One region of the Brevibacillus sp. FSL K6-2834 genome, then DNA from elsewhere that is predicted to be linked to it. Evidence: riboswitches for the same ligand, from Rfam matches in the RefSeq annotation. Region 1 holds a riboswitch; each other region holds the start of a gene.
What was found. A riboswitch is a leader RNA that binds a small molecule or an ion and turns the genes downstream of it on or off. The one in region 1 is predicted to bind cyclic di-GMP.
Positions count from the first base shown of each region.

Region 1 (10,961 bases):
TGGGTGCTCGTGTTTCCTCGAAATAATAAAGGCCAGGTCTGAGATCTGGAACGTGCAATTCACCGTTTTTGTCCGTGGACAGTCCGCTCAGGATCGGCTTCTTGTTCTCGTCCAACACTCTGAACTGCGCACCTTCCAGCTTGACGTCTGGTCGATTGGAATCGACTTTGGTCAGTGTTGCAGAACCCGGGATCAGCTTGTTCGTAAAGATTTTCTGTACGACTTCGCCTTCATTTACGATCTCGAACTCCAATGTTTCCTGACTGACCAGATAATCAGTTGGAGCTGTAATTTCGACAAATTGATACTTTCCTGCCTTCAGGTCTGGTATCACCAGTTTGCCATTTTCATCTGTTGAAAGGTTCGACTGCAGCGTTTTGCCGTCTGCATCGCGGAGCTCAAATACCGCTCCTGCCAGCGTAATGTTATGGTCAAACTCGTCTACCTTCACGAGTTCTACTGAACCGCGATTCGCAACATTCTTCATCGTCCATGGAATCACGGCAGTCTGATTTGGCCGAATCGTGAAAGGAATCGGTGTTTCATCCAGCTTGTACCCTTTCGGCGCACTTGTTTCGATTAACTGATAATCTCCAGGCTCCAATTTCGCGAGATAGAGCTCTCCGTTTGCGTCAGTTACAAGCGAAGTGTGGTCAGCAACGTCTTCAAACTTATCGCCGTTTTTCCGCTGGAGTTTGAAGACAGCGCCTTCGAGCTTCTTCTCGCCATCCTCCGAATCGACTTTCGTCAATTTAAAGCTCCAGTCGCCTTTTTGGTTTGTAACCGAAATTTCTTTGTCTTCTTTGAAAGCAATCAATTTGCCGCTTGCGTACGCTTCATCGACGAGATACCCAGATGGGGCCGATTTTTCTTTGAGTACATACTCTTTAAAGCTGTATTTTTTCTTTGTTACTGCTACTCCCTGTTCATCGGTTACAAGCGTTTCAAGCAGCATTTTGCCTGTCTTGTCATACAGTTCGAATGTGGCTCCTGCCAATAATTCACCTGATGCGGCATCCGTTTTCACGATTTTGATGAATGCTTTCCCAGCAGGGAACGCCCCTCCGCCAGCTCCTGACAAGCTGACTTTGATTCCACCTTGTCCACTGCCATCGTCAGCCAGGGACGTTCTTCCGGCAAAAGCGGCGCTGTTCTTGATGTATTCTCCATTTTCCGCGATGATGAACGACTTGTATTCCAAAATATAGGCGCTCTCAATCGGCTTTTTGAAGATCAATTCAAAGCTATGCTCCCCATCCGCTGGCGTAAGAACTTTCAGTTCGTAGTCCGCGGGATCGGCTGGTTCGCCTTTGCTCACTACCCCGTTGGCATCCACCACCGTCTGATAGAGCTGGAAGGATTCCGGAAGGAGCACTTGATTGTCAGACAGCTTGTCCGTTACTTTCGCACCGGCATCGATCCAGGACTGATTTCGATTCAGGTAAATGGTCCAGAACGCATTTTCTGCATCTGCCCCTGTTCCCTGCTTGCCTTGTTTAAGGATATACTCCCCACCATGCTTTGGCTTCACCGAAGCGGATTGGGCAAACAACGCCGGCCCGCCGCCATCGCTCATGGTTGCATCGTTCATGTATTCTGCCAAGACCTCATGGCCTTTCAGGCTCGTCTGGTACGTGATGCGATATGCAGAGTCGATGGGATCTTTAAACGTCAGTGCAAAGCCTTCGTGACCTTCACTGTTCTTCAGCCCGCCTTCAAACGAATACGCACTGCTAGGCAGCTCTTCTTTAACCTCTACCTGGTCGGCTCCACCCTGGAGGTTCAAACGATTCACCTTCAGGGATTCCTTGACAAATGTTTGCTCTCCCTGATAGAAATCCTTGATCACCGCCTGGTTAATCTCTTGCAGATTGTAGTTTACATCGATGATCCAGGTGATGGTTTTCGTTTTAGGGTTATACGTCCCCGTTTTATTCCCGTTGTTCTTGGTGTAACGGTCCGAGGAAACCGTTGCCGAATCTTCCCTCTCGTATGACACTCCGTTTTCAAGCCATGTCAGCTTTCCATGGTTGGTAATGTCATGGGCATTGAAGTAGTTCGGGTCAAACTTTGTCTTGTACTCGATGTCCACTTTCGTGCTGATCGGATGATTGAACTTGATCGTAAACCCTTCGCGATAATTGTTGATGGGCTCGATCGTGTAATCTGTCCCCTCTGTCAATCCGGAAATTTTCAGGCTATCTTTGTCAAGCTCAATCCCTTGGCCCTTGTAGTGGTCGGTGATGACAACTTCGTCCATTTGATAGTTGTCATAGTTCAGATACATCTTCCAGAGAATGGTCTTGGTGCTGTAGTTGATGTCCTCGTTTTTGGCGTCCTTCCAAAAGATGACCTGGTACATCCCTTTCGTTGCCTGTTTAGTCGTGCCATCGTACATCTCTGCCTTGTTCGTCACATTGACACTCTTGCGAACACGGTCCTTCGCTTTTGTGTCGTAAATGATTTCATAGGCAGACTGAACGCCGTTCGGAAAGTCCAGTTTAAAGCCGTTTGGAACCGTATCGTCTATGATGTATTCATTAGAAGCCACTTGGTTTCCCCGGGTCGCCTTACCGTTTTCGTCGATGGTAACCTCGTAGACTTTCAGTGTGTCCTTGAGGAATTCCTGAGTCTGCTCAGTTTCAAAGGTATCGACAATCCAGGCACTTCCCGGTGCGATCACTTGCTCATTGTAATTGTACTCAATGGACCAAGTGAGGGTTTGTGTAGAAGACTTGTAATCAAGAGACTTTTTCGCGAGCGGTTCGCTGAATGCCACACTGACGGATGCTGAATCGTCCTTTGCGTACGAACCGCCCGTAACCGACACATTGTTGGTGTATGTCGTATTTTTGGCCTCAAGGATATTTGTTTTGTACTTGACGCGATACGCTTTATCGATATCTCCAAAGACCAGCTGGAACTGATTGCCGGAGACTGTTGGCTGTATCGTCACAGCACTTCCCTGCCTTACGCTTCCGTCCAGCATGACCTCCAGCTCATATACCTCGACAGAAGAAGAAACGAGTTCAAGTCCGGCAGGTATGCTATCCTGGAAGGTCGCGCCTGTAATCTTTTGCTCGCCCTTGTTAAAATCGACAACCCAGTCGATCTCGCTTGGGTTCATTTTCTTGGCTGTTCCTTGCTTGTCCATTTCTTCCCGGATATTGGCTTTGAAATGAACGTTGATCGTTTCTCCGAACGGAAATTCGATCTGCTGCTTCGTTCCCCCGGAAAATTTGCTTTCGTCAAAGGTTCGCCAAACCTCAAACGTACCGACGAATTCGTCATTCTCCACATCTTCGCTAAAAGTGAAGGTAACGGTGCCTTCCGGTGTTACTTCAAATGTCCCTACGTCCCCCGTGAGAGGTCCATCCAAAAGTCGGTCTACCTTAAATTTGTCCGGCAGATCGAAGGTAAAAGTGTCGCCACCCTTATAGGTGTGCCCCTCCGGAAGATGCCAGTCGAAGATGATCTTTACCATTGATCCCTGATCAGGACGAATCTCGGTAATGTTATTACCTTCCTCATCCTTCATCGCCACTTTTGTTATGATGTTCTCTGGTGATTTTTCGGGCTCTACAGGTGGTGCTGGGGGTAGTGGCGGTGGTGGCGGTGGCGGGTCTGGCACCGGATTCGTTCCGGTTCCTGGATTTTCCGTGCCTGGCTGCGGATTCTCCGTGCCTGGCTGCGGATTCTCCGTACCTGGCTGCGGATTCTCCGTGCCCGGCTGCGGATTCTCCGTGCCCGGCTCTGGATTCTCCCCACCCGGCTCTGGATTCTCCGCACCTGGCTCTGGATTCTCCGCGCCTGGTTCTTGATCCGTTCCCGGCTCGGACACCTCGCCACTTGTTGGGGCACCTTCTTCACTGGTGATTCCTGCGTTCATCGGTACTTCATTGGCACTGACAAACGCGGATGGCAAGAAGAGATTCACCAGCAAAGCGAATACTAAGTAAACAGATAAAAGCTTCTTTCGCTGCCACATCTTAACTACGTTCACCTCGCATGTTTAAATTGGCAAGGTCGTACGACTCTAGCAGCGATTACCCATATGAAGTTTTGATAATGCTGCCAGTCCCCTTTTCGCCGGGGAAGAAGAATATGACACCTTGCACAATCCTGAGAGCATGTTTTTTTCGTTGCTTCCTCCTCTCCATTGTTCTTTATTTGTAAGTGTCTAAAGCTGTTCTTTCTTGGTGGCGACTTACATCAAAATTTGTATGGTTTTGGCTGTTAAGCCACAAAACACACTATAAAAGATCACTCTGAATTTATTCTGAATAGGAGAAAACGAAAAGCCGCCCGCCTCTTTTATGAGAGGGAGCGGCTTCTGAGCAGTTCCTGCATCGTGTCCTAATACTGCTTTTCTATGACATATTCACTTTTATTCTTGATCATGGCCGGCTTTTTCGTTCCCTTTACCATAATCGAATCATATGTTGTATCGACCGTAATCCATTCGTTCGTCTCTTTCAAGTAAATCTCATTCCAGGCATGGTATTGCGGGATGTCGTTTTTCCGTCCCATCACCAGCTTGGCAGGAATCCCCTGGCTGCGCAGCATGGCGGCAAACAGCGATGCGTAATCGTAACAGATGCCTTGCCCTGCAGTCAATGTCGCATCTACCGAAGGGATGTATTCACTCGTAACTTGATTGGCTTTTGCGTAATCGTACTGGACGTTTTGGATCACATAATTGTAGATAGCTTGTACCTTTTCCTTGTCGGTCTTCAAGCCCTTGGTCAGCTCTCTGGCTTTTGCGGTCGCATTCGTCTTGTCGTTCCAGTAGATCATCTGGATCGGTTGCAGGAAAACGGCCTGCGGGCTTGATGCCGTCAGGTTCACTTCCTTGCTTTCTATCGAACGGTATTTATTGTTCGCAACGTGTTGCAGGAGTGTAATCGTATATTTGCCATCTCCTAGCTGTAGTGGGAAACGGTTGTTGTCTTTTACGCTATAATAGAAGTTCTGGTTGTCTTTCGTGATTTTTACTTTTTCATTGACTGGCTGTGCCGAATGATGGTGTTGAACTTTGACGATTCCATTATTGAGCTCGCTTACATCAATAAAGGAAGGAGCGGATCTCGCCCACGCAGTCGCTGGAGCCGCCAGCAAACACATGCCTACCACTGTCATCGAAAGTCGTCGAAAAAACACAAAAAAACTCCCCTTTCGGTAGCTGGCTGCCATCTTGCATACACAAGGAAGGCCCTATAGCTTTGCGTCTCTAATTTTCATTAGATTTGCCATTATCGTTTGAAAGTTTTAAAATCAAATATACTAAAAAAATAATAGCATAACTTTACTAGAAAAGGGAGCCTCATCCTATCTTTTCTTGAAAAATATCAATCACTCTGTCATTTTTCCCCTAATAATCAGTCGGTGTGTCGGATTGTGCATCGGATGGCAGGTGATGAGCGTAATCTCCTTATCTTTTCCGTTCCCTTCCAAAACCCACACCTCTTCGGGCTTTACATACAATTTTTCTGTAACGGTATAGGAAAATTTGCTCTTGCCGTTGTCAACCTCGATCTTGTCTCCTGCAGCCATCTCATCCAATCGATTGAAATTTCGACCGTATGTAAAGTTTCTGTGTCCAGCGATGGCATAATTGCCGACTTCCCCGGCCCTCCCGGTGTTTTCGATGCTCGCAACCGTCGTTTTCATATTGTTATCTGATGCACCGTGCAAAATGGGCAGCATTAGACCAATCTTTTCAATCGTCAAAATACCTTCCATATTCTTATAGCTGCCAAAGTCCGGTGCCGGCTTTTTCCCGTTCTCCTTCTCGGTCGCAACATCGGCACTTTCTATCGCTGTCTCGCTATCTTCTGTTGAGGAAGGAATTGCCGGTGCAGGATTTGATCCAGCGGCCTCTTCCCCATTGGAAATATTCTGCAAACTGTTTTGCCATTCCTCGACAAGCTTTTGCTGCCGGTAGTCCTGATACTCTTCAGCCAGTGTTGGATAGCTCAGCACAACGATTCCGGCCACGATCAGAAGCATTGATAACAGTCTCATTTTCATGGTTTGCCCGTCCCTGTCCGTTTTAGGTTTGATCCCCTTTTTTCCATTGTTCATACCACTCCGTCAGTTCCTTGCTGGGAGCAACATCGAATTCCTCTCTCAGCTTGGTCGAGATCAGCTTGAACTGCTTGCTCACCTCGCCTTGGTGGTTCAACATGGCGTATATCTTCATTAAATAGAAGTAGCCCTCTTCCATTACTGGAAACTTTTCACGTATCTTTTGATAAATCAAAATCGCCTCGGTATATTGTTCAACCGATACGTAATATTCAGCAATTTGCTTGACATGGTTCAACCAGAGCAACCGCAAGCGCTCCTGCTCGTACTCTGCCCACAAATACGGATGCTCCTCCAGAAAATCGCCTGTGTACTTGGCCATGATAGACAAGTGCTGTTCCAATGTCTCTTCTGTAACTTTGGGAGCATCTCGCACCAAGGCTTCCCATTCCTCAACATCCAGCTTCACATCTCCCCACACCAGCCGATACCCTTCATCCTTGTATTTAATCTCCAAATCGAAGCCAATGCTCTTAATCATTTTCCGAATCTGATAAATGGCCGTATGCAGTTGTGTCCTCGACCGGACTGAATCGTAATCAGGCCAGAGCAAATCTATCAAAACCTGCTTGCTCACTGTCTTATCCCGATAGTGTACCAGATACGCAAACAGCTCCTGCCCCTTCAGTGTTTTCCAGGGAAGATATTGTTCGTTGCCTTGTTGATCGAGATAATGCAAGCTTTGCAAGCAGCAGAGTGTCATATGTTTTTGGCTGCTGTAGCTGACCGGGGTCTTCCCGGCGGATTCTGCCACCCGTTGCAGGGTCACAGCCAATCTGCCCTGATGGACAGGCTTCAACAAATAGTCGAGTGCGTTCATTTCAAAGGCTTTCACGGCATACTCTTGAAAGGCGGTAACGAAAACAATGTGAAGTTGCGGCTGAATGTTCAACAAGTGCTCAGCCAATTCAAATCCATCCATATCGATCATCTGAATATCCAGGAACGCTACATCCAGTTTTTCTTGCTTCGCGGCCTCCAATGCGGCATGCGGATCTTGAAAAGACCCCATCAAGTGAATGGGAGTGTTCGCGTTCTGTTCCTTCAGGAGCTTTTCCATTCTTCTCAATGCAAGCCTCTCATCGTCTACGATAATCGCTTTCAAGCATATCTCTCCTATTTTGCTTCAGCTGTAACTATTTTTGGGACAACAGCCGCTAACAACTCTCCCATATTATTGTAGCAATAGGTCAATGAGATGTCCAAGCTGTATAAACCATTTTGGCGGTTGCTGGCAAAGGGGGATAAATGCTGCCGATCAAAACCAAGACACAAAAAAGCTACCGACCATGCAACAAGTCAGTAGCTTTTCCCGTCATTCGTCCCATTCAACGTAAATGCCTGAGATATCGCCGATATGTAAATCATGAATGATAACCCTGATAACCGGCTTCCCTTCGCTGGTCAACACATAGCCTCCCCAATCTTTGCCGCCATCCGCCTTGTACCCGGCGATATCGATTCCAAATATGCTTGCAATCAGCGGCTTAGTCACTGAGATCGCTTCTTCTTTCGAGTTTATTTTATATCGGTCCGTTACGTGGTCAACCTTGTATATTCGGGAGGATTTCGCACCGATCCGGACAGTATACCGCTCGTTTTCATTCTTGAGTGTCCACACTTCTTCTACTTTACCCGAACGTTTATTGGCATGCGAAAATGAGAAGCTCTGCTTGCCCGTTAGGAGCATGAGCGCTTTTTGGGCCTGATACACATACTTTTTATCCACATCATCCAGCTTGTAATCCAGGGAGTAATCGGTCACTCTGTTTGTATTCACATCGACGCTGACGTATTGTTGATTTTCTAAATAAAATGACAGGTCTGTTCCTTCATCGCTTTTAAAGAAACGGGCTTGTTGAAAAACGACTTGTTGATTGGCCTCTTTGAATGCCTTTTGGGCGGTATCGACATATTTTTGATAACTCGTCGGCAACTCATTGACCGCACACTCTACCAAGATGGTACGAACTTTTGTCGTATTCGGGTAAAATGTCACAATGGCCTCTCGATCCGCTTTCCGGATAATATCGTAATCTCCATCTTTCTCAAACTCATCAAAGAGAATTTCCTTGTTGATTCCTGCCGATTTAATTGCCTTTTGGGCAGCCTCAACATAGGCCGGGTCGATAGAAGCATGACTCGCCGATGTTTCTACCGGAGTAGAGAATGGTTTCATCCAGATAACGAAAAACACCGCTGCGCATGCGACAAGCCCGTTCGCCACCCATACGTATTTTGCTCGCTTTTGCTGCTTGCTGATCTTTCTTCGCTCTTCGCGAATGTTCTCCAACATCACTTGTTTTCGCTCCCAAGAAAGTTTTTGATCAGGAAAACTCCTTAAATCCTCCCAGATTCTCTGTTCATCTCGTGACGGCATTTTTCATCGCCTCCATAACAGAAACTTGCCTGCTGCTCTGAACAGCTTTCATCGCCCGATGCATAGTGAGATTCACTTTGGCTTCGCTCCATCCCAATATCTCCGCAGTCTCCTTGCTGGACAATCCCTTGATCCCGCGCAATATCAACACATCTCTGTAAGAGGGTTTCAACTGATTGATGATGTCGTAGAGCATGCGCTTGTTCTCGCTCAACTCTAAAGACTCTTCGGGTGTCTTGTCCCGGGAAATAAGATGCTGCAGGAATGTTTCCGGCAGCAAGCTGATCAGTTTTTTTCTGCGCCTCTCATCAATGGCCGCATTTCTGGCAATGGCAAACAGCCATGTTTTCGGGTTTGCAATCTCTGTTTGCTGAGGTGATTTCAGGGCGCGAATAAAGGTCTCTTGTACAAGATCGTCTATATCCGTGCGTCCGGTATAGTAAACGAGAAAGCGATAAATATCGCTGCTGTATGCCAGAAACCATTGCTCGATACGTGCGCCGACATTATCATCCAACTGGGTTCCACCTCCTTGTCACTGTATAGACGGAGGGCCTTCCGACTATCTTTCACTTTTATCGTAAATTTTTTTGGCTTTTCCTATTGCTGAGTTTTTCTTAGCTTCTTTTCAACAGCTTCCTGTTTATATGGCAATAGCAATGACACTGACAGACGATAAAGCTATTGCAACAAAAAAGACACCTGCCCGAATCATAAGCCCCCCAATCGCAAGACCTGTGTTCAACAATTGGAGACCTGTTCATTCGAGTGGTATCTTCTGGATTTTGGTATACGATAAGATCGATGTGAACCGCGTCTATAGATATTTTATCCGTAGAATGCACTGCTGGGTGTACGGGACCGTACGCTTGCCTTCAATTCGGCCAACCCGACTTTTTGGACCTCGTACCGAATGTCCGCTCCTTCCTCTCGCTCTACCGCTGCCGAAACCATATACCCTTCCAAAGGTGCACATGTATAATAGGAAAACGGCTGCTCGTCGACTCTGCCCCGGGCAAGCGGCACGGAAAAAGACAGAGGCGGCAGCGAGAAGCCTTTCCCAAGCGCCTTCATCACTGCTTCCTTTCTCGTCCAAACCTGATAAAATGCCTCTCGCTTCATGGAAGGTGTCTCTTGCTGCTCGACGTAGGCTATTTCCTCTGGCACGAAAACAGTCCGCATTACTTCAAAACAGCAATCCTTTTTGACCGCTTCGACGTCGATCCCCGTCTTCTCGATCTCGGAAAAGGCGCATACCAGCATTCTACCTGAATGGGACAAATTAAAAAACAACGGTCGCTTGATGCTACCCGCCACGTGGCGGCTGTCCAGGAACAACTTCCCGTATTCATTTTTGATAAACCTGACTTCTTCCGGGAGGACTCCCCTTTTTTGTCCGATCATGCTCTTGAGCAGCATCCGTCCAAGCAAAAACTCTACTTTTTTGAAATCGACGAGATATCTCTCATACACCGTTCTTTCTTCTTGGTCCAGTACTTCCAAACAGCTCTTCAGATGTGCAGGCTGCATTTCTTCATCGACATGAAGCCAATAGATTTCAACCCTCTTTTCCATTGGTTCCCGACTTCCTTCACGATAGTTTGCATGTAGAAGCGTTCTTTATCTGAAACGGCTTTGCCTCCTTAACCCGGCAATTATCCGCATCCATGAAAAAAAGGGGGAGGCCCCCCTTCTTTCTGCGATCATTTTGACAATTGTGCGCCCTTTTGCTTTTCAATAAAGGCCACAATGCTGTTAATCGTTTTAAACGTGTCTGTATTGACAGCACCAATGTCCAGATCATATTCCTTTTTGATCAGATTGATGAACATCAGAACATCCATGGAATCAAGGCCATAGGGCGAGTCGGGACCAAACAATGGCTGATCATCCTTCACTTCTTCCAAAGAAACGTTCAATTTATATGTTTCCAAAAATTTTTCTCTTACCGTTTGTTTAATCATAACCCATTCTCCTTTACTCGTTTTTTGTATATTGCAAACATAGTGAACCCCATAAAAATCCGGCGCCAATGGCGGATATCACCAGATAATCCCCTGGTTTAATGGCTTTTTCCTCCAAAGATTTATGCAGAGCGGAAAAAATGGAAGCAGCCCCCGTATTTCCATAGTCCTGAATGGTTACGGTCGTTTTCTCCATCGGCACGTCCAATGCCGCCATCGTTTTCTTGATGATATTCAGGTTGGCTTGATGCAGAATAAAGTGATCAATATCCGATACTTGCAATCCGGCCTTATGCACGGCATTTTTAATCGAGAGGGGCAAGTTTCGGGTGGCCGTCTTCCAGACCTCTCTGCCGTTCATCCTGATAAAATGGCTGGTTTTGAGGTCTGCTCCCTCTGGCATCCGTGCAGTACCTCCGCCGTGCAGGGTGACTGCCAGATTTAAATAAGAGTCTAGATCCCATGCCAGCAGTCCGCTGCCTTCACCTGTTTTTTGAAGGAGGATCGCTCCGGCAGCGTCCCCAAAAAAC
Region 1 covers NZ_CP151945.1:987,060-998,020, reverse strand. The annotation lists gene NST96_RS05025 (collagen binding domain-containing protein) at 1-3,988, opposite strand, end outside; gene NST96_RS05020 (transglutaminase-like domain-containing protein) at 4,357-5,160, opposite strand; cyclic di-GMP riboswitch class I at 5,175-5,261, opposite strand; gene NST96_RS05015 (class D sortase) at 5,353-6,009, opposite strand; gene NST96_RS05010 (response regulator) at 6,053-7,192, opposite strand; gene NST96_RS05005 (hypothetical protein) at 7,403-8,383, opposite strand; gene NST96_RS05000 (RNA polymerase sigma factor) at 8,451-8,984, opposite strand; gene NST96_RS04995 (4'-phosphopantetheinyl transferase superfamily protein) at 9,296-10,042, opposite strand; gene NST96_RS04990 (acyl carrier protein) at 10,171-10,431, opposite strand; gene NST96_RS04985 (ketoacyl-ACP synthase III) at 10,445-10,961, opposite strand, start outside.

Region 2 (10,961 bases), 1.2 Mb from region 1:
GTTGCTCTGGCGCTGCTCTAGTCTCTATTGCGGTCACGGTCGCGATCCCGATCCCAGTCTCTTCTGTTCCTGTTGTGTTGGGCCGGTCTTCCTTTTCCATGCCCCGCTCGCGAGAAGCCGCCTCCGCCTCCGCCGCTCCGCTTGGCTCCGGTACGAGGGCCTCTGCCTCTGGACTGATCCATCATTTTTCTCTTGCCTACGCGCAGAGGGGCTTCCTCTGTCAAACGGACAGGAGTGGTGTCGGGTTCCTTGGTAAGCAGCTTCAATGCAGCGGCTACCAACGTTACGGAATCGACCTCATCCAAAAGCTGCTCAGCCAGCGACTTGTACATGCTCAGCTCGCCGCTGCCTGTCGTCTCCATCAGTTTGTCCACTGTCAGACGCTGTTGTCCCTCGATCGCTTCGGCAAGCGTCGGAACAGGCTTTCTTTCCATCTTGCGGTTGGTAGCCTTCTCGATATAACGCAGGTGGTCTGTTTCTCTCGGAGTGACCAGCGTAATCGCCAAGCCTGTTTTACCCGCACGCCCGGTTCTGCCGATGCGGTGGACATAGCTCTCTGAATCCTGCGGAATGTCAAAGTTGTACACGTGGGTAACCCCGCTGATATCCAATCCGCGAGCGGCCACATCGGTAGCGACCAGCACTTCGATCGTGCCTTCCTTGAACTTGCGAAGCACGCTGTCGCGTTTTGCCTGATTCAAGTCGCCGTGGATGCCTTCCGCACCGTATCCGCGCTTGTTCAGAGCCTCTGCCAGCTCGTCTACGCGGCGTTTGGTCCGTCCGAAGATAATCGCCAGCTCAGGCGAATGGATGTCCAGGAGACGGCACAGAACATCAAATTTCTGCTTCTCCGGCACTTCCATATACTGCTGCTGGATATTGGGAACGGTCAATTCCTTCGCCTTGATCGAAATGGTAACAGGGTTTTTCATGAAATTGCGGGCAATTTCATGGATCGGGCGCGGCATCGTCGCCGAGAACAGCAAGGTTTGCCGCTCTTCCGGCATCTCTTGCAGAATCGCCTTGATGTCGTCGACAAAGCCCATGTTGAGCATTTCATCCGCTTCATCCAGTACGACCATTTCCACACCGTGCAGACGAATCGTCTTGCGGTTCATATGGTCCATGAACCGGCCCGGAGTAGCAACGATAATTTCAGGGCGCTTTTTCAATGCCCTGATCTGGCGCTGGATATCCTGTCCGCCGTAGATCGGCAGAGCAGTCACTTTTTTGTGCTGGGCAATCTTGTTCAGTTCTTCAGCTACCTGAACAGCCAGTTCCCGGGTGGGAGTGAGGACTACCGCCTGGATCTGTTCCTTTTCGCTATCCACTCTTTCCACGAGCGGGATGCCGAAAGCAGCGGTTTTCCCTGTACCGGTTTGTGCCTGCCCGATTAAATCCTGTCCCTGCAGGACGGTGGGGATCGTCTCCGCCTGAATCGGTGTCGCCTCTTCAAACCCCATGTCACTCAGGGCGCGGGCTACCAGATGATGGAGCCCAAAATCATAAAATGTTGCCAATGCGCGTCAATCTCCTTTGCTTAAATCTAAATGTCCTACCACTTAAAATGACCGAAAAAGAGGGCTGTATTCCTGTTGATGGAATAAGCCCTCTTTTCGCGTCTATATCAGAAGGATTTACAGTTTGTTTACGTTTGCAGCTTGTGGACCGCGATTGCCTTCCACGATGTCAAATTCAACATTTTGTCCTTCTTCCAGGCTTTTGAAACCATTTCCTTGGATCGCGGAGAAGTGAACGAATACGTCGTCACCATCTTCACGCTCAATGAAACCAAAGCCCTTTTCAGCATTAAACCATTTTACTTTTCCGATCACGATTGTGGCCTCCTCATGTAAACAATTGATAAAAAGCAAGAAAACCTCAAAACCGTTTCCGCTTGAAACCTCATGAGAGGCCGCAAAATCGTTCCCGGGTATTCATGTCTTTTTAACATAGATAATATCATACCATCATTTTCGTCAATTAGCAAACATCGCTGCGTGCCTACACGCAGCGATATTTCCACTATAGCAATATTTGGCTATTGGAGCCACTTTTTGTACAGCTCATCAAATTTGCCTTGCAGCTTCATTTCATCCATCCATACATCCAGATAGCTGGCAAAGATAAAATCTCCGCGGTGGATCATGTACGCTTTTTCGCTTTTGGTGAAAGGATTGTCAGTCAAAGCCGCATACAAGCGCGGGTCTGCCTTTTGGTAAACCATGGCTTCCAGCGTGTCCGTAATCATCACATCATAAGTGCCGTTGGCTACGAGGCCCGGAATGTCGAGGTTGTTTTCCACTACTGTCACCTTCGCGTTTGTCAGGTGCTCGCGAACAAATTTTTCGTTGGTTCCGCCTGGATTCACGCCAATGCGGACAGTCGGCTTGTTGATGTCTTCAACGGTTTTGTACTTGTCTTTATCCTCTTTGCGGATCAGCGGAGCCTTTCCGAATTGGATGTAGCCTTCGCTCATGTGGGCCTTTTTCTGTCTTTCGGTATTGCGAGTAACGCCGCCAACAGCGATATCGAATTTGTCAGCCAAAAGGTCATCCATCAATGTCGGCCAGGAGGTTTGGACGAAGCGGGCTTCTACGCCCAGACTTTTCGCAAACTCTTTCATGGCGTCGATATCGTAACCTTCAAACTCGCCAGTCTTCGGATTCAAATATGTGAAAGGTTTGTAGTCACCCGGTGTGCCGATGAGGATGTACCCCCGCTTAATGATCGCATCGAGGCGGGACTCAAACTTTTTATTTTCCTGTTTCAGATCGGTATTTTTCGCGTATACAGCATTTTGATTGGCCGCCGCGACAGAGCTCATCGCCGAAGCATTGCCGACTGTGCCTGTCGCAAGCAAAGCAGCGGCTACAGTACTTGCCATCATGAGTTTTTTCCAGTTTTTCATCTTCTTCTCCTCCAGATCCAATGCTTTTGTCTTTGTTTCTGCCTCAACACTTTCCAGATGTTTCCTGCTATCTCCCAGAGGCATCCCCCCTTTCGCAGGAGGCTTTTCCTACTGATATCCAAAATGGCCACAGCGTATGGCTACAGCGTAAATTTCCCAAGCCTCTTCTGCATTTCATCCACCACATCTTGCAGCTTGCCGACGGATTCGGCAATATCTTCAATCGTACGCAGTTGTTGATGTGTCGCTTCCGCCACATTTTTTGCATCCTCGGATGCATGGTTGGCGATGGCGTGCATTTCTGCCACCGATGCGCTTACCTCTTCCGAACCGGCCGACATTTCTTCCGAAGCGGCGGAGACTTCGAGGATGTGGTCTGCTACATTGCGCGATGCGCTCATGATGCGATCAAAAATGGCTCGCACTTCCTCGATCAGCTCAACACCGTCTTTCACGTTTTTATTCCCGGCATCCATCGCCTCGACTGCTTCCGCGGTATCCTGCTGGATTTCCTGGATCAGCTGAGCGATTTTCGCCGCCGATTCTTCAGACTGATGCGCCAGACTCTTCACTTCACCCGCTACAACCGCGAAGCCGCGGCCATGCTCGCCTGCCCGTGCCGCTTCAATCGATGCGTTCAAGGCGAGGAGATTGATCTGTGAGGTCAGCCCGCTGATCGTGTCAAGAATGCTTTCGATTTCCTGGGACCGCGCATGCAGTTTTTCGATGGCTGTCGACACCTTGGCAGTGCCCTCTCCGATACTCGTCATTTGCTGCACGGCGTGATCTACCACCGTAGCGCCCTGCTCCGCCTGTTTGGCCGCCTCCTGCGCAGATTCCGATACCCGCGAGGATGTCTCCGCAATCTTCACGATGCCGACGGCCATATCATTCATCGAAAGCGCGACTTCCTGCGCACTGCCAGCCTGCGCTGCGGCGCCGTCAGCAATTTGTTGAACAGAGCTGCTGATCCGGTTTACTGCCTGGGTCGCTTGATCTATCCCGGCAGATACTTCCTTCGTGAAGGAGAGCACCTCATCCGAAGACAGGGAGACACCCTGGATCAAGTCCTTCAAATGATTCACCGTTTGGTTGAAATCGCGGGACAACACGGCGATCTCGTCTTTTCCTTGCACGGTCACGCTATTGGTCAAGTCGCCCTTCGCCACCACCTGCACCACCTGGTTCAGACGCTGAATAGGCCGGACCATGCTGACTGCCACGGCATAAACGACGGCGATAGCGAGAACGATAGCGACGCCGGAGATGATCAACAGCTTCACCATCAATTCAGCGATAGGGGCATGCAGCTCTTCAGATGGAGCGGCAATAAATACCCCCCAGTGTTGGTCAGTAGACGCGTAGGATGCGAACATTTCCTTGCCATCCGCCTCGTACTGAACCGTTCCCTCTCCGCCGCTCTGGATCGCTTGGAAAGCCTCCTGCAGCTGCGGAATATCGGTAGTAGCCAGAGACTCCTTCAGGATCAACTCTTCATTTGGATTCCAGACATAGGTTCCTTTTTGACTGACGAGGAAAGCGTAGCCTGTCTGCCCAAAGGTTTCCTCGGAAACGGTTGTCTGAATTTCGTTGATCGGGATGGTAGACCCCATGTACCCGTACTGCTTGTTGTTTTTCATCAGCGGTACGATGATCGTCACGATATTGTTGCCGGTACGCTTGGAGACGACCGGCTCCGAGATGATCACTTTCCCTTCGCCTTTTCCCGCAGCCTGAAAGTGCTCCCTGTCGGAAACCTGTGTCACTTCGCCTTTGAAGTTGATGACACGGTTTCCGGTCAGGTCGTAGGAAAAGAAGAAGGTTTCAAACTCCGGGTGTTGCTTCTGGGCGTCCTGAATCAGCTTCAGGTCCTTTGCCTGATCGTTGTCTTCCGAGATCATTTTGGAAATCGTTTCGAGAATGATAATTTTGCTGTTAAAAAACGTTTCAATCTGTTCAGACAGATTTTTTGCGCTCAGCTCGGCTTCCTTGTCAAGGCTCGTTTCCAGAATACTCGAGGAGCTCCAGTAACTCGCAACAGATACAGAAATCAAACTGATAATTAGCAGGATGCTCATCACCACAATCAGTTTTTGCTTGAGACTGTTTCCCATGGATATGATCCCTCCCTATCCCCCTACACGCGACGACCTGCCTTCTTTTTTGGGCACAAAAAAAAGAAGACTGCCATTCCGACAGCTTCTTTGCTTCGGTCTGGCAACCCGGCTGTCGTAGCCGCATTTTTATGCAGCCTTAGACCCGTGGCTTTGCGTCCCCGCCTTTCAGTGGGTTTGCCTTTTTCAGAATTTTTAATTAGGTTAAAAATACTATAGCAAAATTATAATAACATACTCGCAGCCTATCGAGCGTAGTAAATGAGGACTATTTTACGAACGATAGAAAATCATACAATCTGTGACAAATCGCAATTTACTATCGATACCGGTTGAATAAGCCGACAAATAATCATAGACTTATATATAGACGGAAAATAAAAAGGAGATGACTTTTCCTATAATGAAAAAATTACTGATGTTGGTCATTGCGTTTGTCCTTGTACTGGCTCCAACTGGCTTTGTAACCGATCACGCCGATGCCAAAGGCTACAAATCCGGCAAAAAGTCTATCGCTCCTACAAAAACGACGCCGAACAAAGCGGATTCCAATGTAAATGCGACGACGAACAACAACACCACGAATTCCACAACACCGGTAAAAAATACATCTACTGCTGCACCGAGCAAAGGCGGTTTCATGAAAGGCCTGCTCGTCGGCGGTCTGGCAGGATTGCTGTTTGGCAGCCTGTTCAGCGATTTGGGCGTACTCGGCTCCATCCTCGGATTTATGATCAACATCCTCGCGGTCATCGTGTTGATCGCTGTGATCCGGAAGGTTTACTTGCTCTTTAAAAACCAGCGTAAAAAGCAGGAATGGGATACATGGAAACGATAAAAATTCTTGAGCAGGACATTATAAACGCCATTTGCATGCATGTGGCGAGCAAAAAGCAGATTCAGCCGCAAGAGGTTGCCGTCGAGCTGATGTGGGACGAGGACTACGGTTTTTCCGCTGAAGTGTACGCCAACGACCGCAAGCAGATCTTTATCAAAATCAACATTATTGAAGCGATCCGTTATTGGCTGCAGACGTACATGCACCGCGATCCTTATTCGGCCAGACTGGAACTCGTTCTAGACGAAGAAGAAGGCATTATCGCCTATGCGAGCTACGGCTGATAAAAACGCAGCACAATTCTGCACGATCATTGTTTGCCATAAAAAAGCATCATCGGAAAATTGCTGAGCTATGATCCGAATGCTGAGCTTTGACCCGCAAGCCGGACACTTTACCAGGTGCCCTGTCTTGCGGGTCATTGTTTTCTTTTTCGCCTATCATTTCTTTTCGTAAGAATTTTGTAAGGATTTTCAAAGCCCTTTTGTAAAAAGTACCCGGTATGATAGAAATATCTCCTCGGTTCGGGAAATGAACAGACACAAGAAAGATTCGTAAGGTGGGAAGCTGGCGTGTCCAAGTATAATGTGCTTGTCGTGGACGATGAAGCAGAAATCCGCGACGCGATCGAAATTTATCTCAAGAACGAAAACATCAAGGTATTCAAAGCGGAGAACGGACTTCAAGCTTTGGAAGTGTTAAACAGCGAGGATTTGCACCTCATTATCATGGATATTATGATGCCGCAGATGGACGGGATCAAAGCGACCTTTGCCATCCGGGAAAGCCGAAACATTCCGATCATCATGCTGTCGGCAAAATCGGAGGATACGGACAAAATCCTCGGGCTTAACGTCGGAGCGGACGACTATGTAACGAAGCCGTTTAACCCGATGGAGCTGGTAGCGCGGGTCAAATCGCAGCTGCGGCGCTATACCCATCTGGGGACGTATGTTGCGGGCGAAGACGAAATTCACGTCAGGGGGCTAGTCCTCAACACGACCTCCAAGACGGTTTTTGTCGATGACGAGGAGGTTCGCCTGACCCCTACGGAGTACAAAATCCTCGAGCTGCTGATGAAAAACAAGGGCCGTGTCTTCTCCATTGAAGAAATATACGAGCTGGTCTGGAAGGAACCGTACATGAACGCCGAAAATACGGTGGCTGTACATGTGAGAAGAATCAGGGAAAAGATCGAGATCAACCCGAAGGAACCGAAATATTTAAAGGTGGTATGGGGAATTGGATACAAAATCGAAAAATAAGCTGGGGCTGATTCTGGTTTCCCTGCTGTTCCTGTGTATGACCTCTCTTTCTTTCCTGGCGTCGGCGGACATCGCTTTGCGGACCGATTACCTTCAACAGGACCGCTACTACAAGACAAATGGCTTCCAGGAGGAGCTCAGCCAGTTTATCGACATGGTCAAAAGGCTTCATTTCAACTACCGGGGGTATCCCGACAAAACAGATATGGAGAAGCTCGGAGAAGATCAATACGAGCAGCTCAAGAGCGATTTCGCGAGCAGCTCTGCGGGGCAAATGGAAGAAATCAACCAGCATTACGCTTCACTGATCGCGGAAGCCGAGGCTTCCGGAAAAGCGGCGAATGTCCCCAAGCTGGAACAGGCAAGAGACCAGGAACTGCAAAAGATACGCCAGTCTCAGGAAGAATCGTTCCGGCAAGCGGTGAAGCAAGCCGTTGCCGCAAAGGACCAGGAATACAGGGATCTGGAGGACAGCATCGCTTTGCGGAGCGGGTCATTCCGCTACTACATCGTGAACAAGAACAGGGACGAGGTGTACACCAATGTACCGACCCCTCCTTCGGTGGAAGAACTGAAATCCAACTCTGTCTATTCCATCCGCTTTCCTAACAGCGACAACGAAACGGATAACAGCTTCCGTTGGATCAATCACTTTTTTCAAACCAATCACTGGGAAGGGATCATCTACGTCCCGAAAAATGTGGAAGGATACAGCCTGATCCACTCCAACGCGCAGTATTATGCGGCGATCCGCGAAAGGCTGTTCAAGGAATGCGCCCTGCTCGTCATCACCGCTGTAGCTGCGGTCGGACTGTTCCTGTATTTGCGCAAGCGCGCAGCCGAGCTCTCCTTTGTCGAAGGCTCGCTCTTCTTGCTGCGGCGCATTCCCGTTGACCTGCGAATCTTCGTGCTGTTCTTTGCCGTCTTCTGCGCGGTTGTGCTGGCCATCTCCGTCTCGTTTTTTTCGCTGCCTCTTCGTCCCGAGCAGCTCATTATCCTCGGGCTGGAATCGTTCGCCGCAGCCTACGTTACGCTCTGCTTGATAGAGGCCGCTCGGATGCTACGGGACCGAGAGCTGTGGCAGCGGCAATGGCAGAAAAGCTGGTTTGTCAAATACCGTGAACTGCTCACGGATGTATTGGCCAATCGAAACATCTTGGTCAAGCTCATCCTGATGGTTGGCCTGTCGCTTGCCTTTCCCGTGAGCGCATTGGTCGCTCTCATTTCCCTTGATCGTCGCGAAGAGCTCTTCCTGTTGGTTTCAGGAGCTTACTGCCTGTTTTACGTCACTATCGTGCTTCCGTACATTCTCAGGAGAATCAGCCTGATGAACAAAATCTTCCGCGGTGCCGAAGAGATGGCAGCCGGAAATCTGGACCACCAGATCATCGCGACAGGCAAAGGAAAAGGAAACCTGTCCCGCCTGGCCGACAACCTGAACAATATCAAGCAAGGCTTCAAGGAATCCGTCGAAGGCCAGATAAAAAGCGAACGGCTCAAGTCGGAGCTGATCACCAACGTCTCCCACGACTTGAAAACGCCGCTCACCTCTATCGTCAACTATGTCAATCTCTTAAAAGGGGAAAATCTGAAGCCTGAAGAGGTCGCAAGCTATATCGAGGTGCTGGACAGAAAGACCCAGCGGCTTAAGGTGCTGATCGACGATCTGTTCGAGGCGTCCAAGATGGCCAGCGGAGCGGTAGAGCTGCAGGTGGAGAACGTCAACGTGGCTTCGCTTTTGAATCAGGCCCTGGCGGAGTTCAGTGACAAGATCGAGGAGTCCTCGCTCACCTTCCGCGTGCAGGTCGAGCAGCAGCAGATGTTTGCCAAGCTGGATGGCAACAAAACGTGGAGAGTGCTGGAAAACCTGATCGTCAATGCGCTGAAGTATTCCATGCCGAATACGCGCGTGTACGTCTCCCTGTCCGAGCAAAACGCAGAAGTCATCCTCACCATGAAAAACGTCTCCGCCTACGAGATCGACTTCGATGCCGAAGAACTCTTCGAGAGGTTCAAACGGGGTGACAAATCACGGCATACCGAAGGCTCCGGCCTCGGTCTGGCGATTGCCAAAAGCATCGTAGAGCTCCAGAGAGGACGTCTCGAGATTGAGATCGACGGAGACTACTTCAAGGTCACGGTCGCGTTTCCGAAGTAACCCGGGTAGGTCGTGTTCCGTGTTCCTTAGCTTCCTCACCTCTGCAGCTTCCAGGTCTATAAATACAAAAAAGTACAGCCCTGCACCCGAATGAATCGGGAACAGGGCTGTCTTTCTTTTAGATACCTTGCTTGCATCTTTGTTTGCTTACTTACTCACTTACTTGCTCACTCTTACTTGCTTACCCGCTAACTTATTTGCTTTTTTGCTTATCCGCTTCCCTACTTGCTCGCTTACCTAGCCTTTTCTCACCGGATTTGTCCTTACTTCTTCAAATCCTCAATCGAGTCGATGTCCATATAAGCAGGAACGACGAGTCCAACCTTGGTTCCTTCCAGATTCGCGCCCAGGTCTTCGACGTCTTTACCCAGCTTTTCATAGTAATCGGCGTGAGTGGTCGGCAGCCATGCCGCTACCATTCCGTCCACATCGCCATTGGCTACGCCAGCCCACATCGGACCTGCTTCCACCTGGCTCAGCTCGACCTGGTACTTCAGCTTTTGTTCCAGAACGGTCTTGACGACATTCGTGCTGGCAATTTCCGAATCCCACGCTACATACGCCAGGGAAATCTTCTTGCCGTCCGCAGGCTGAATGCCCTCAACCCACTTGTTTACCTTTTCTTCGTTGTTTTTCACCCATTCGGCTGCTGCTTCCTCGGGCTTTTTCCCGTCTGCAATGTCCAGCATCACTTTTTCCATGTCCTCGGTCGTCCAATGGAAATTGTCGAGGAAAGCATACGCGCTTGGCTGATCCTCCTTCAACCCTTTACGCACAACCGTATGAATCTCTTCACCTGCTCCGAACACGCCTTTCGGGTCCTTCAAGTATTTCAGCTCATACTTGGAGAACTTCCAGTGCGGTGTCCAGCCTGTGATGATGATTGGCTTTTTGTCCTTGTACGCCTGTGTCAAAGCGGCGGTCATCGCGGCACCGGAGCCCTCGACCAGCTCCCAATCCTTCAGGTCGTATTCCTCGATGGCTTTTTCTGCCGCTTTCATAATGCCAGCACCCGGATCGATCCCGATGATTTTGTAGTCGACCTGGGCTCCGACACCGCCGGAACCGCCGGTTGAACCTTCTGCGGACTGGCCGCCCTGGCTATCTTTTGGCAGCTCCGCGGATGGCGCTCCCGAGCAGCCTGCCATCAGCAAGCTAATTCCCAATACGGCTGCGATTCCTGTGCTCCATCTCTTTTTCATGAAGACCCCTCCTAGGCGTTTTTCTTTTTCCCCATGCTTTGGGTGATCCTATCCAATAAAATGGCCATGATGACGATTGCCAGACCGGCTTCGAAGCCTGCACCGATCTTGATCTGGGTAACGGCGCGGTACACGTCCGCCCCGAGTCCTTTGGCACCAATCATCGACGCGATCACGACCATGGACAGCGCGAGCATGATGCTTTGGTTGATACCTGCCATAACGGTTGGTCTGGCAAGCGGCATCTGTACTTTCACCAGCTTTTGCCACGCCGTGGAGCCGAATGCATCCGAAGCCTCGATCAGCTCGGCTGGCACTTGTCTGATCCCCAGATTGGTCAGCCGGATCGTCGGCGGCATCGCAAAAATAACGGAGGCGATGACCCCGGGCACTTTGCCCAGACCAAAGAAGAAGATCGCCGGAATCAGGTAGACAAACGCCGGCATCGTTTGCATGAAATCCAGAACAGGCGT
Region 2 covers NZ_CP151945.1:5,429,876-5,440,836, forward strand. The annotation lists gene NST96_RS26225 (DEAD/DEAH box helicase) at 18-1,463, opposite strand; gene cspD (cold-shock protein CspD) at 1,638-1,838, opposite strand; gene NST96_RS26235 (transporter substrate-binding domain-containing protein) at 2,042-2,911, opposite strand; gene NST96_RS26240 (methyl-accepting chemotaxis protein) at 3,052-5,025, opposite strand; cyclic di-GMP riboswitch class I at 5,125-5,217, opposite strand; gene NST96_RS26245 (hypothetical protein) at 5,429-5,863, shown strand; gene NST96_RS26250 (YxcD family protein) at 5,851-6,147, shown strand; gene NST96_RS26255 (response regulator transcription factor) at 6,436-7,128, shown strand; gene NST96_RS26260 (sensor histidine kinase) at 7,106-9,286, shown strand; gene NST96_RS26265 (glycine betaine ABC transporter substrate-binding protein) at 9,550-10,488, opposite strand; gene NST96_RS26270 (proline/glycine betaine ABC transporter permease) at 10,500-10,961, opposite strand, start outside.
Region 2: another riboswitch for cyclic di-GMP. It lies ahead of NST96_RS26240 (methyl-accepting chemotaxis protein); the one in region 1 lies ahead of NST96_RS05020 (transglutaminase-like domain-containing protein).

Region 3 (10,961 bases), 1.3 Mb from region 1:
GTGACGAATGAAAAACAGACGTGTACTGGTGACGGGCGGCACCGGTTTTTTGGGACAGAAGCTGGCGCGAAGGCTTCATGAGCAGGGCGCAGAGGTAACGGTGCTGGGCCGGAACAAACGGGTGGGCGAGGCATTGCAAAAGGAAGGAATCCGCTTTGTCTGCACCGACATCACGGATCAAAAGGCCATTCGGGACGTCTGCTACGGGAAGCAGATTGTGATCCATGCGGCGGCGTTTTCTTCACCGTGGGGAAGGTACCGCGATATGTACGCCGCCAATGTGGAAGGCACACGCCATGTGATCGAAGGCTGCCGGCAGCACAATGTAGAGCGATTGATACACGTTTCGACTCCGAGCTTGTATTTCGCTTTTGAAGACAGGCTGGGCATTAAGGAATCGGATCCGCTGCCGCAGCGCTTTGCCAATGAGTATGCCGAGACGAAGTTCCTCGCCGAGCGGGAAGTCGACAACGCCTTTGAAAATGGCCTGGCGACGATTACGATCCGCCCGAGGGCATTGTTTGGACCCGGGGACAATGCAATCCTGCCCAGACTGATCCGGGCCAACAAAAATCGGTTTGTGCCCATTATTGAGGGAGGCCGGGCCGTCATCGACCTGACGTATGTGGACAACGTGGTGGATGCGCTTCTTTTGTGCATGGATTCTTCCGAAAAAACGCTGGGAAAGGTGTACAACATCACGAATGGAGAGCCGGTCATGCTCATCGATGTCCTGAAGTCGGTCTTTGCCAAGCTGGACATGCCGCTTAATAGCAAGGAGGTCTCCTATAGGCAAGCGTACGGCATTGCGTCCGTACTGGAGCTGCTGTCCCGCACGCTGCTCGCCTACAGAGAGCCGATGCTGACTCGTTACACGGTGGGTGTCTTGGCGAAAAGTCAGACGCTGGATATTACCCGAGCCCGGGAAGAGCTGGGGTACGAGCCGCGGGTCGGCTTGCAAGAAGGAATCGAAATCTTTGCGAATTGGTGGCGACAAGAGCATGAACGTAACACTGACCCTGCTTGATACGGGCTTTTGCCGGCAGTTGGAGGCCATCTCGCTTGGCGGAGGGCGATTCCAATCGATCCGGTTTCACGCTGTGGCAGGGTGCATGCATCATCCGGACCACGGCTTGCTGTTGTTTGACACCGGGTACGCCCCTCATTTTTTTACAGCAGCCGCACGTTTTCCCTATTCTCTTTACGCCAAAGCGACTCCGGTCTTTACTGAGCGGAGCCAGTGTGTGAAGGAACAGCTGGCAAGCAAAGGGATTGGACCGGAACAGGTCACTGGCATCTTCATTTCGCATTTCCATGCGGATCATATTGCCGGCTTGCACGATTTTCCGGGGGCCCGGCTGTACTGTTTCCGTTCGGCTTATGAGGAGGTCAAGGGACTTAAAGGAATCGCCGCCGTCAGAAGGGGATTTTTGCCGGAGCTGATGCCGGAAGACTTTGAGGAGCGTGCCATTTTCATTGACGATGGTCCAAAGATACGCTTGTCCGGGGAGTACCATCCGTTTGAGGAAGCGTACGATCCGTTTGCAGACAAAAGCCTGCTGGCAGTCGATTTGAGCGGACACGCCAAAGGACAGTTCGGCCTTTTCCTGCGCGACACGCAGGACCGCGACATCTTTCTTTGCGCGGATGCGGCCTGGTCCAGCGAGGCGTACCGGAAGCATCGGCCACCACATCCTGTTGCACACCTGATCAAGGCGGACGCTGCTTCCTATTTGCGGAATCTGAGGCGCCTCCATGAGCTTCACCGGAGCTGGCCGGAGCTGTACATCCTGCCTACGCATTGTCCAGAAGTACATGAGCTGAGCAAGGGGGAATTTGCATGGAGCTGATCGGTACCCTCTGGCAGTACATCCAGACCAGGCGGCTGGCCAAGCGGTTTCACACCCGCCAGGAGCTTGCCTGCTGGCAGGAGAAGCAGGTCCAGAAGCTGCTCCGCTACGTTTTGCCCCGTTCGCCTTTTTACCGCGAGCGAATCGGGAGCGATCCTTTGCACGGTTGGAAAACGATCTCTCCGATTGAAAAGCGGGAGATGATGGAGCATTTTGATCTTCTGAACACGGCTGGAATCAAGCGTGACGAAGCGCTTCGGATTGCGGAGGAGGCCGAGGAGACACGGGATTTTACCCCGAAAATCGGAGAGGTTACGGTTGGGCTATCGTCAGGAACCAGCGGCAGCCGCGGTATTTTCCTGGTCGGGCCGGATGAGCGGGTCAGATGGGCCGGTGCCATACTGGCGAAGGCATTGCCGGGGCCGCTCTGGGAGAAGCAGCGGGTCGCCTTTTTTCTGCGGGCCAACAGCAATTTGTATACATCGGTAAAACGGAAACGGCTGCAATTCGCCTTTTTCGACCTGCTTCTTTCGCTGGAAGCGCATATTGCCCATCTGCAGCAATACCAGCCGACGATACTGGTAGCGCCTCCCTCCATGCTTCGGTTGCTGGCCGTCGCCAAGCAGGAAGGCTCCCTTGATATCCGGCCAGGCAAGGTTATCTCCGTAGCGGAGGTGCTGGACCCGATCGATGAAGAGGTGATCCGCGAGGCATTCGGCGGGCCCGTCCACCAGATCTACCAATGTACGGAAGGCTTCCTGGCGGCGACCTGCTCGCATGGCACTCTGCATGTAAACGAGGACATCCTGGTAATGGAAAAGGAGTATCTGGACGAGGAAAAAACCCGGTTCCATCCGATTATTACCGACTTTTCCCGGTACACGCAGCCGATGATCCGATACCGTTTGAACGACATCTTGACGGAACGGAAGGACCCTTGTCCCTGCGGCTCCGTGTTTTTGGCTCTCGAACAGATCGAGGGACGGGCAGATGACATTTTCTATTTTCCATCTGCCAAAGGCGCTGATGGTTCTGCTGAAAGAGGCGAGGGGCTCCGCCCCTTTTTCCCTGATTTTGTCCGCCGGGCAGTGATGACTGCGTCACAGGGAATTGAGGAGTACATCGTCCGTCAAAAAAGTCCCGAGCACGTAGAAGTCTCGCTTGTCATTTCGCCGGGATATCGGCGGGAGGATGTGGAAGAGGACGTCCGTCGGAAGCTGCAGCGGGAAATAGAGAGGCAGGGGTACGCAGGGCCCGAAATCGTTTTTTCTCCTTATCAACCACCGGAGCGGGGAAGGAAGCTCCGGCGCGTGGAAAGGATGTTCCAACCTGATGAACGCTGAACGCGTCCGCCTGTATGAGAAAACGGATTTGGCAGAGCTTGCCTGGGAGAGGATGAAGGACGGAGAGTATGCCCGCGCCTATCTGGAGCCGCTGATTCTCGATTCTGTCCCGGCGTACATGTCTAATGTCCGCACGCGGATGGGGGCGCTTGTCATCGATGATCTCGTACTGCCTGTAACTGTCAATGACGAGGAGTACGACAACTCATACGTATGCTCGCCCTATACACACTACATCAGCTATGCCCGCGAGGAAATGAAGCTGGTCACGTCTTCCATGATAGCTTCTCTCGGCGGGCCGTTGTTGTCCGGGGCAGGTGCCCTGATGAAGCTTAGCCGTGTGAATCGGATTGTGTTCGTGAACAATTGGCTTCTGTCCACCAATCTGTATCACCCGTTGACGGCTGAACAGGTCCGGGAAATCACCAGCTTCCTGACCAGGAGGTTTCCGGACCACGCCGTGGCTTTTCGATCCGTAAGTCCAATCGTCTGTCCGGGGGCATGGACCGGCCTGGAGCGGAGCGGATATGTGATGGTGCCGAGTCGGTATGTGTACCTGTTTGACCCCAAACAGGCTAATGAAAAGGGCTGGCGCGTTCGCAATACGTTAAAGCGGGACCGGGATATGCTGAAGAAAAGCGGTTATCGCATCCTTCGGCACGAGGAGCTTGGGGAGGAGCATGCAGAGAGGATCGCCGCACTTTACCAAGCGCTTTACCTGGACAAATACTCCCAACTGAATCCGCAATTGACGCCGGCCTTTGTCCGACTGGCGCTGCACAGGCAGATACTGACCTTGATTGGTCTGGAAAAGGAAGGCAGATTGGACGGGATTCTCGGTTATTTTCAGCGAAACGGCATGATGACCACTCCCCTGTTCGGGTACGATACCGATCTTCCCAAAAAACTGGGGCTGTACCGGATGCTCTCCAGCCTTTTGGTGTCGGAGGCGGAACAAAAGGGCCTCTTGCTTCATCAAAGCGCCGGAGTCGGGGCGTTCAAAGCGGATCGCGGGGCAGAGGGTACTGCGGAGTATACGGCAGTGTATATAAAGCATCTTCCTTACCGGCGACAGATGATCTGGAGAGCCTTGGCTGCGATCCTCGATCGCGCTGTCATCGGCATGGCGAAAAAGTACAAGTGGTAACGGACAAAAAGACAGCTTGGAAACCATTCAAGTCAGCACGGTATCGGTTTATGTCTATCGATACCGTGCTCTTTTTTTGCGGGCAAGGGATTTGCCAAAGACAAACGAACAGCGTGCATGCCGGACAATCGGATGTTCCGCGTTACCGATACAGGGTAAACTTCCGGACTTGGTCCTGCAGCTTCTCGGCAACCCTCGCGAGTGATTCGGCAGAAGAAGAGACCTGCTCGACAGCAGCCAGTTGTTCTTCGGTTGCGGCGGAAACGTTTTGTGTACCGTCTGCCGAGTTTTCTGCCACCTTGGATATTTGCTCGATCAAATAGACGGCTTGTTCCGTGCTTGCCGTCATTTGCTGGGAATAGGCCTGCACTTCCTGAATCTTGCTGGCGACCTGAGCGACGGATTCGCTGATCTGAACGAATGAGCTGCCAGCCTCGTTAACCACTTCAATACCGAGTGCCACTTCCTTCGTTCCTTTTTCCATGGAAAGCACGGCGGTATGGGATTCGGTCTGAATCGTTGTGATCAGTTGTTCAATCTGCTGGGCTGATTTCGCCGATTCCTCGGCCAGCTTCCGCACCTCGTCAGCGACCACGGCAAAGCCTCTTCCCTGCTCTCCCGCTCTTGCTGCCTCGATTGCAGCATTGAGCGACAACAGGTTTGTCTGTTGGGCGATGTCGGTAATCACCTGGACGATCTGTCCGATTTCCTGTGAGCTGTCTCCGAGGCGTTTGACGATGCCAGCGATCTCGTTTACTGTGCTGTGAATCAACTGCATCTGGCTCATGACCGTGTCGATCGCCTTGTTGCCGCCGACAGCAATTTCCGAAGCAGTCACGGCAGAGTCAGCTGCATTTTGTGCGTTAACGGCTATCTGCTGAATGCCCGTTGAGACTTCATTGATGGCTCCTACACTTTCCGCCACGCTTTGTACCTGCTGTTCCGCTCCGTATGCCACCTCCTGAATCGAAGAGGCGATCTGTTCCGTTGCCTTGCTGGTCTCCTCGGCATTGGCCGACAGCTCCTCTGCAGAGGAAGCGAGCTCTTCGGCTGCTGTGTTTACCTGTTCGATGATTGACCTCAGATTGCCTACCATATGGTTGACTGACTCGGAGAGCTGCCCTACTTCATCCCGGCTTCTGATGGCCAGCGGATCTACCGCCAGATCGCCATCGGAAATTCGGCTGGCCACGGCGGCAACCTCAACGATGGGACGGCTGATTTGACGAGACACAAAGTAGGCGGCTGCAATGACGATGGCTGCTACGATACCTACAATCAACATCACATTCAGTGTCAGCGCTGTTACCTCAGAGGTGATGGACTCGATCGGGATGTGGAAAAACAGGCTGTAATGAGTCTTGGGGATAGAAGCGTACGTAACGACGTATTCGGTACCGCCGTCCAGATACGTAAAGGAGCCCGATTCGGGTGCGTTATTTTTGAGAATGCTGCTCAAGCCTTCAGGGAGAGCTGCTTCCTCAATGGTTTTGCCGATCAGGTCGGGGTTGGGGTGTACCTGGATCAGTCCTTGGTTATCGACCAAAATCGGGTAACCGCCTTCACCCAGTTGTACATTGTCCAAAAAGGTCGAGGTGAACGAATCCACGTTTACAAGCCCGGTCAGTACGCCGAGTTTTTCTCCGGCATTGCTCACAACGGGAGAAGCGACTACAATCGACCGATTTCCGGTCGTTTTTGCGATCAGCATGTCAGAGTAGCTGGTTTTTCCCTCCATGCCGAGTTTGAAGAACGGACGCTCCGCCAGGTTGATCCCTACGCTGCCTTCAAACGTGTCCGCTGTTACCTTCCCGTCCGGGGAAATAAATGTATTTCCGTCAAAGATTTTGATTTCGTTCGTAAATTTGCGAATGAACTTGTTCTTTGCTTCATTGTCAAAGGATTGGATGTCCGAGGATCGTGCCAGAATCATTACTTCCGACAGTCTCCTGTCCAGCCATTGGTCCATGGCGTTTGCAGTCGACTCCGTCAAATGAACAAAGGAATCCTTTTGCTTGTCGATCAAAATTCTGGTGCTTTCGGTCAGTACCAGATAAGAGCAGGCGATCAAGGGGAGTACGGCCACAAGCAAAAACCAGATAATGATTTTATTCCGAAGCTTGCTGAACAGACGCATCGTTGCAGCATCCTTTCATAATTCATGCTGGGAATCCGGAAGGGACAGAGTATAAAGCTGGAAATGCAGACTGCTGAGATAATCCCAGCAGTCTGCACGTATTATAAATCAATAGCCCATGGCAGCCCCTTCGCCGCGCGGGTCTGCACCGCCAAACTTGATGTTGCTTTTCGGATCGATCAGAATGGCACCGGATTGACCCATCGCATCGGTATAAGCGGCTTCCAGCTTCTCAACCGGATGACCGCGTTTTACCAGCTCGTCGAGGACTTCCTGCGGAATGCGGCTCTCTACCTTCAGATTGTTGGAGGAGGAGCCCCAGTTGCGGCCATGCAGCCATCTCGGTGCTTCAATCGCGTCTTGAACCGTGAATCCGAAGTCGATAATGCGCGTGACGAGAGCGGCTTGTGTCTGCGGCTGCCCCTCACCGCCCTGTGTACCGTACAGCAGGTAAGGCTTGTTGTCTTTCAAGAGCATAGCCGGGTTGATCGTGTGGAAGGTGCGCTTGCCTGGCTCCAGGTGGTTGATATGATTCGGGTCCAGAGAGAAGTAGCTTCCACGGTTTTGCAAGAGAACACCAGTGTCCTTCGCGACGACGCCCGAGCCCCAATCGAAGTAGTGGCTCTGGATCATGGAAACGGCATTGCCGTACTTGTCGACTACACCGAGCCAGGTAGTGTCGCCCTTGGGATCGAGCGGTTCTACGGTTTTGGCAGCCTGCTTCATGTCAATCCGGGCAGCAAGGTCTTTGCCGTGCTGCTTGGACAGCAGCTCGTCTACCGGAATGTCAACAAACTCAGGGTCTGTCAGCCATTTGTCGCGGTCGGCAAACGCTTGCTTCGTCGCTTCCACGATAGCGTGGTAGTAATCCGGCGTGCCTTCGCCCATGCTCTTCAGGTCAATGTTGTTCAATATGTTCAGAATCGACAATGAGGCCATGCCTTGAGAGTTGGGCGGTACGTTGTAGGCTTGGTATCCGCGATAGTCGACGGTGATCGGATCAGCCCAGGTGGACGTGTGCTTTTCAAAGTCTTTCAGAGTCAGCAAACCGCCGTTTGCCTGCATGTCTTTTACGATTTTTTCGGCGATCTCGCCTTTGTAAAAACCGTCTGCGCCTTTTTTGGCGATCACTTTCAACGTTTTCGCCAGATCCTCCTGCTTGAGGATTTCGCCGGCCTGGTACGGCTCGCCGTTCGCTTTCAGGTAGGTCTTGCGGAACCCTTCAAAGCGCTGCAGATTTTTCAGATCGTTGTCTGTCGGATCGATCGCGTATTTGGTCCAGTACACTTGGTTGGGAGAGACCGGATAGCCTTTTTCCGCATATCCAATCGCCGGCTCCAACAGTCTGTCCCATTTCAGCTTGCTATCTCCAGCCAATTCCTTGTGTGCGTAGTTGTACGCTTCCCACCAACCGGAAACGACACCAGGGACCGTGTTGGCGGACTCGTACCCGCGGGAAGGAATTTTTTCGTAGCCTTTCTTTTTGTAATATTCGATCGTTGCCTTTTCACCAGCTCGACCGCTTCCGTTCAGCGCTCTTACTTCTTTCGTCTTTGCATTGTAGATCAGCCAGAAGTTGTCGCCGCCAATCGACGTGTAGTGCGGGTAAACAACGGCGAGCGTAGACGCGGCGGCAATCGCGGCATCGACTGCGTTTCCGCCCTCCTCGAGTGTTTTGAGAGCTGCGGCTGTAGCCAGGTAGTGAGGAGCCGTAACCATGCCGTTTGGCGACATTGTTGTGGGGCGATTTGCCGCCTCCACTGCGGCAGTTGTGAAGCTGGACAGACCGATCGTCGCGGTCAGCGCTAAAACAGAGAGTTTCTTCCAGATTGACTTTTTCACTTTCCATCCTCCTTGTTGTGTACGGTCGAAGCATGAAAGGTTGAACGGTTCGGGTCAAAATCGATTGGCATCACCTCCTTTGCATAACAACACAAAAAGACCAATGACATAGGATCATTGGTCTTTGGTCCTACATCAATACTTCGGCAGCTGGCTGGCTTGTCCATTTGCTGGAGGTAGCCCCTGTAGCTTTGCGTCGCCGGATTTCCCCGGGTTTGCCATTATCGATATCAATGTGAAATAAGATAGTGAACGCAATTTGTGAAACTTAGTACATATGAAAAATTGTACATATGGGAAAAGATTCGTAAGATTGAATCTGATTCCATAGATGCAAAAAATATCTATCCATTACCTATATTCGGTAATATTGGACTAGTACTTTAGTGAAAAATTTATTTATTTTTTTCAAACAGATGCATATCCGTCTTCCGTTTCTCTTTCTTACTCCGAAACGGCTAAGATCTGCTGGCTAAGCTGTTGAAGGTTGCGAGCAAAGAGGCTGGGATAGCTCCAGGAGGCATATGGTTCGGGTATGGGGATTGCTTCGATGGCTTCGGGTGTGGAGCCGTTCTCGGCCAGATGCTTGGCTTGGTCCCACAAAGCTTCCAAATAGTGAAGACAGCTATCCACAGTTTGATGGTCTCCGACCGGGCCGTGGCCGCCGACTGCTGCCGAAATGGGCAGGTCTTTCCAAGCCTTCAAAACGGAGACCCAGTGGGAAAGATTTCCTGTCTGCATACTGGGATGATTTTGCACAAAAAGCAGGTCGCCGGCCAGAAGAACGCGGTCTTCGGGCAGGTACAGGACAGAGTCGCATGTGCTGTGTCCGTTTCCTTTGGCGGTCAGTACGGCAGTTCGCTTCGAGCCGTGGAGCGTGACAGAATCAGAAAATGTCAGGGAGGCAGGGGTCGCGGAGAACGTAGGCAGTGCAGCGTCAAGGGCGAGAATGTCTCCGAGGTCGGTGCGAAGCTCCTTTTGCTTTTCCGGATCTGATTCGGCTTCCAAAGATTGGCGAACCTTGTCAGGGTATTCGGGGTGCTGCTTTGCGAATTGGACGAGGCTTGTACAACGCTCGAGCATGAGATTTTTGGTGGTTTCTGTGGAGAGGATAATGGCATCGGAAAAGACTTGGTTGCCGCCCACATGGTCAAAGTGGAAATGGGAATTGATAACCAACGATACAGGGCGTCCAAGCAATTGCTCGGCTGCTTCTCGCAGTGCAAGCCCTGCCTTGGGCGTGTACATGGTGTCAAAAACGACCGTCCGATCGCCCAGATCGACGATGGCGGCATTGCCCATGGCTCCTGTGCCTGCTTTGATAACGGCGGCAAAAACACCTTCCGCAATTTCTGCCAATGTAAAAAAGGAGGATTGTGTATTGATTTTTTCAAGCACACTCACAACAGATCACCCCAATCATAAAATATGTTTCTGCCTGTAGGATAAAATGGGAATCTTTTGGAAACAACTTCAATTTATATACATCGTGTGAACACCCACGGGGGCTCTCCTGCTTATGATAGTAAAAACCCTCTGAAGGGCGGTTTGTAAAAGCGCCTGGTCCAGAGAAGGTGATTCTTGCTACAAGCCGGTTGGCCAAGGGGTGACTGATAACGATGATGCATCGGCCCAACATCAGAAGCCGGGCGAATTTGTTGAACTATCGCCGGGGAATCAGTATTATGGAATGTAAAGGTGAAGGGAAAGGTTGAATTTCTGTGGAAAATAAATCGGCATCATCATCCAACTTTATCCGCAACATTGTCCTGGAAGACCTGCGAGAGGGCCGAGTCGGGGAAATCGTTACCCGCTTTCCTCCGGAGCCAAACGGGTATTTGCACATCGGACATGCCAAAGCGATTTGCCTTAATTTTGAACTGGCAAAGGAATTCAATGGCAGAGCCAATCTTCGTTTTGACGACACCAACCCGGTGAAAGAAGACGCGGAGTACGTAGAAGCGATCAAGGAAGACGTACAATGGCTTGGCTTTGAGTGGGACGGACTGTTCTTTGCATCGGATTATTTTGAGGAAATGTACAATCGCGCCGTTCTGTTGATCAAAAAAGGACTGGCTTACGTATGTGATCTGTCCCCGGAAGAAATCCGCCAAACCAGAGGGACCTTGACGGAGCCGGGTACAAACAGCCCTTACCGCGACCGGTCGGTGGAAGAAAACCTGGATTTGTTCCAGCGGATGCGCAACGGCGAGTTTAAGGACGGCGAAAAGGTGTTGCGCGCCAAAATCGACATGAGCTCCCCCAATATCAACCTGCGTGACCCGATTTTGTACCGGATTTCGCATGCTACCCACCACAACACGGGAGACAAATGGTGCATCTACCCGATGTATGATTATGCACACCCGCTGGAGGACGCTATCGAGGGCGTAACCCACTCTCTCTGTTCGCTTGAGTTCGAGGATCATCGCCCGCTGTACGACTGGGTTGTCCGCGAATGTGAAATGGAAAACGTGCCGAGACAATACGAATTTGCCCGGTTGAACCTGACCAATACGGTAATGAGCAAACGGAAGCTGAAACAGTTGGTCGACGAACAGGTAGTAGACGGATGGGATGATCCGCGCATGCCTACCATTTCGGGACTTCGCCGCCGCGGCTTTACTCCTGAGTCCATCCGT
Region 3 covers NZ_CP151945.1:5,357,068-5,368,028, reverse strand. The annotation lists gene NST96_RS25945 (hypothetical protein) at 1-11, shown strand, start outside; gene NST96_RS25940 (SDR family NAD(P)-dependent oxidoreductase) at 8-1,027, shown strand; gene NST96_RS25935 (MBL fold metallo-hydrolase) at 1,002-1,850, shown strand; gene NST96_RS25930 (F390 synthetase-related protein) at 1,841-3,193, shown strand; gene NST96_RS25925 (GNAT family N-acetyltransferase) at 3,183-4,340, shown strand; gene NST96_RS25920 (methyl-accepting chemotaxis protein) at 4,483-6,477, opposite strand; gene ggt (gamma-glutamyltransferase) at 6,586-8,211, opposite strand; cyclic di-GMP riboswitch class I at 8,462-8,549, opposite strand; gene NST96_RS25910 (MBL fold metallo-hydrolase) at 8,764-9,723, opposite strand; gene NST96_RS25905 (glutamine--tRNA ligase/YqeY domain fusion protein) at 10,041-10,961, shown strand, end outside.
Region 3: another riboswitch for cyclic di-GMP. It lies ahead of ggt (gamma-glutamyltransferase); the one in region 1 lies ahead of NST96_RS05020 (transglutaminase-like domain-containing protein).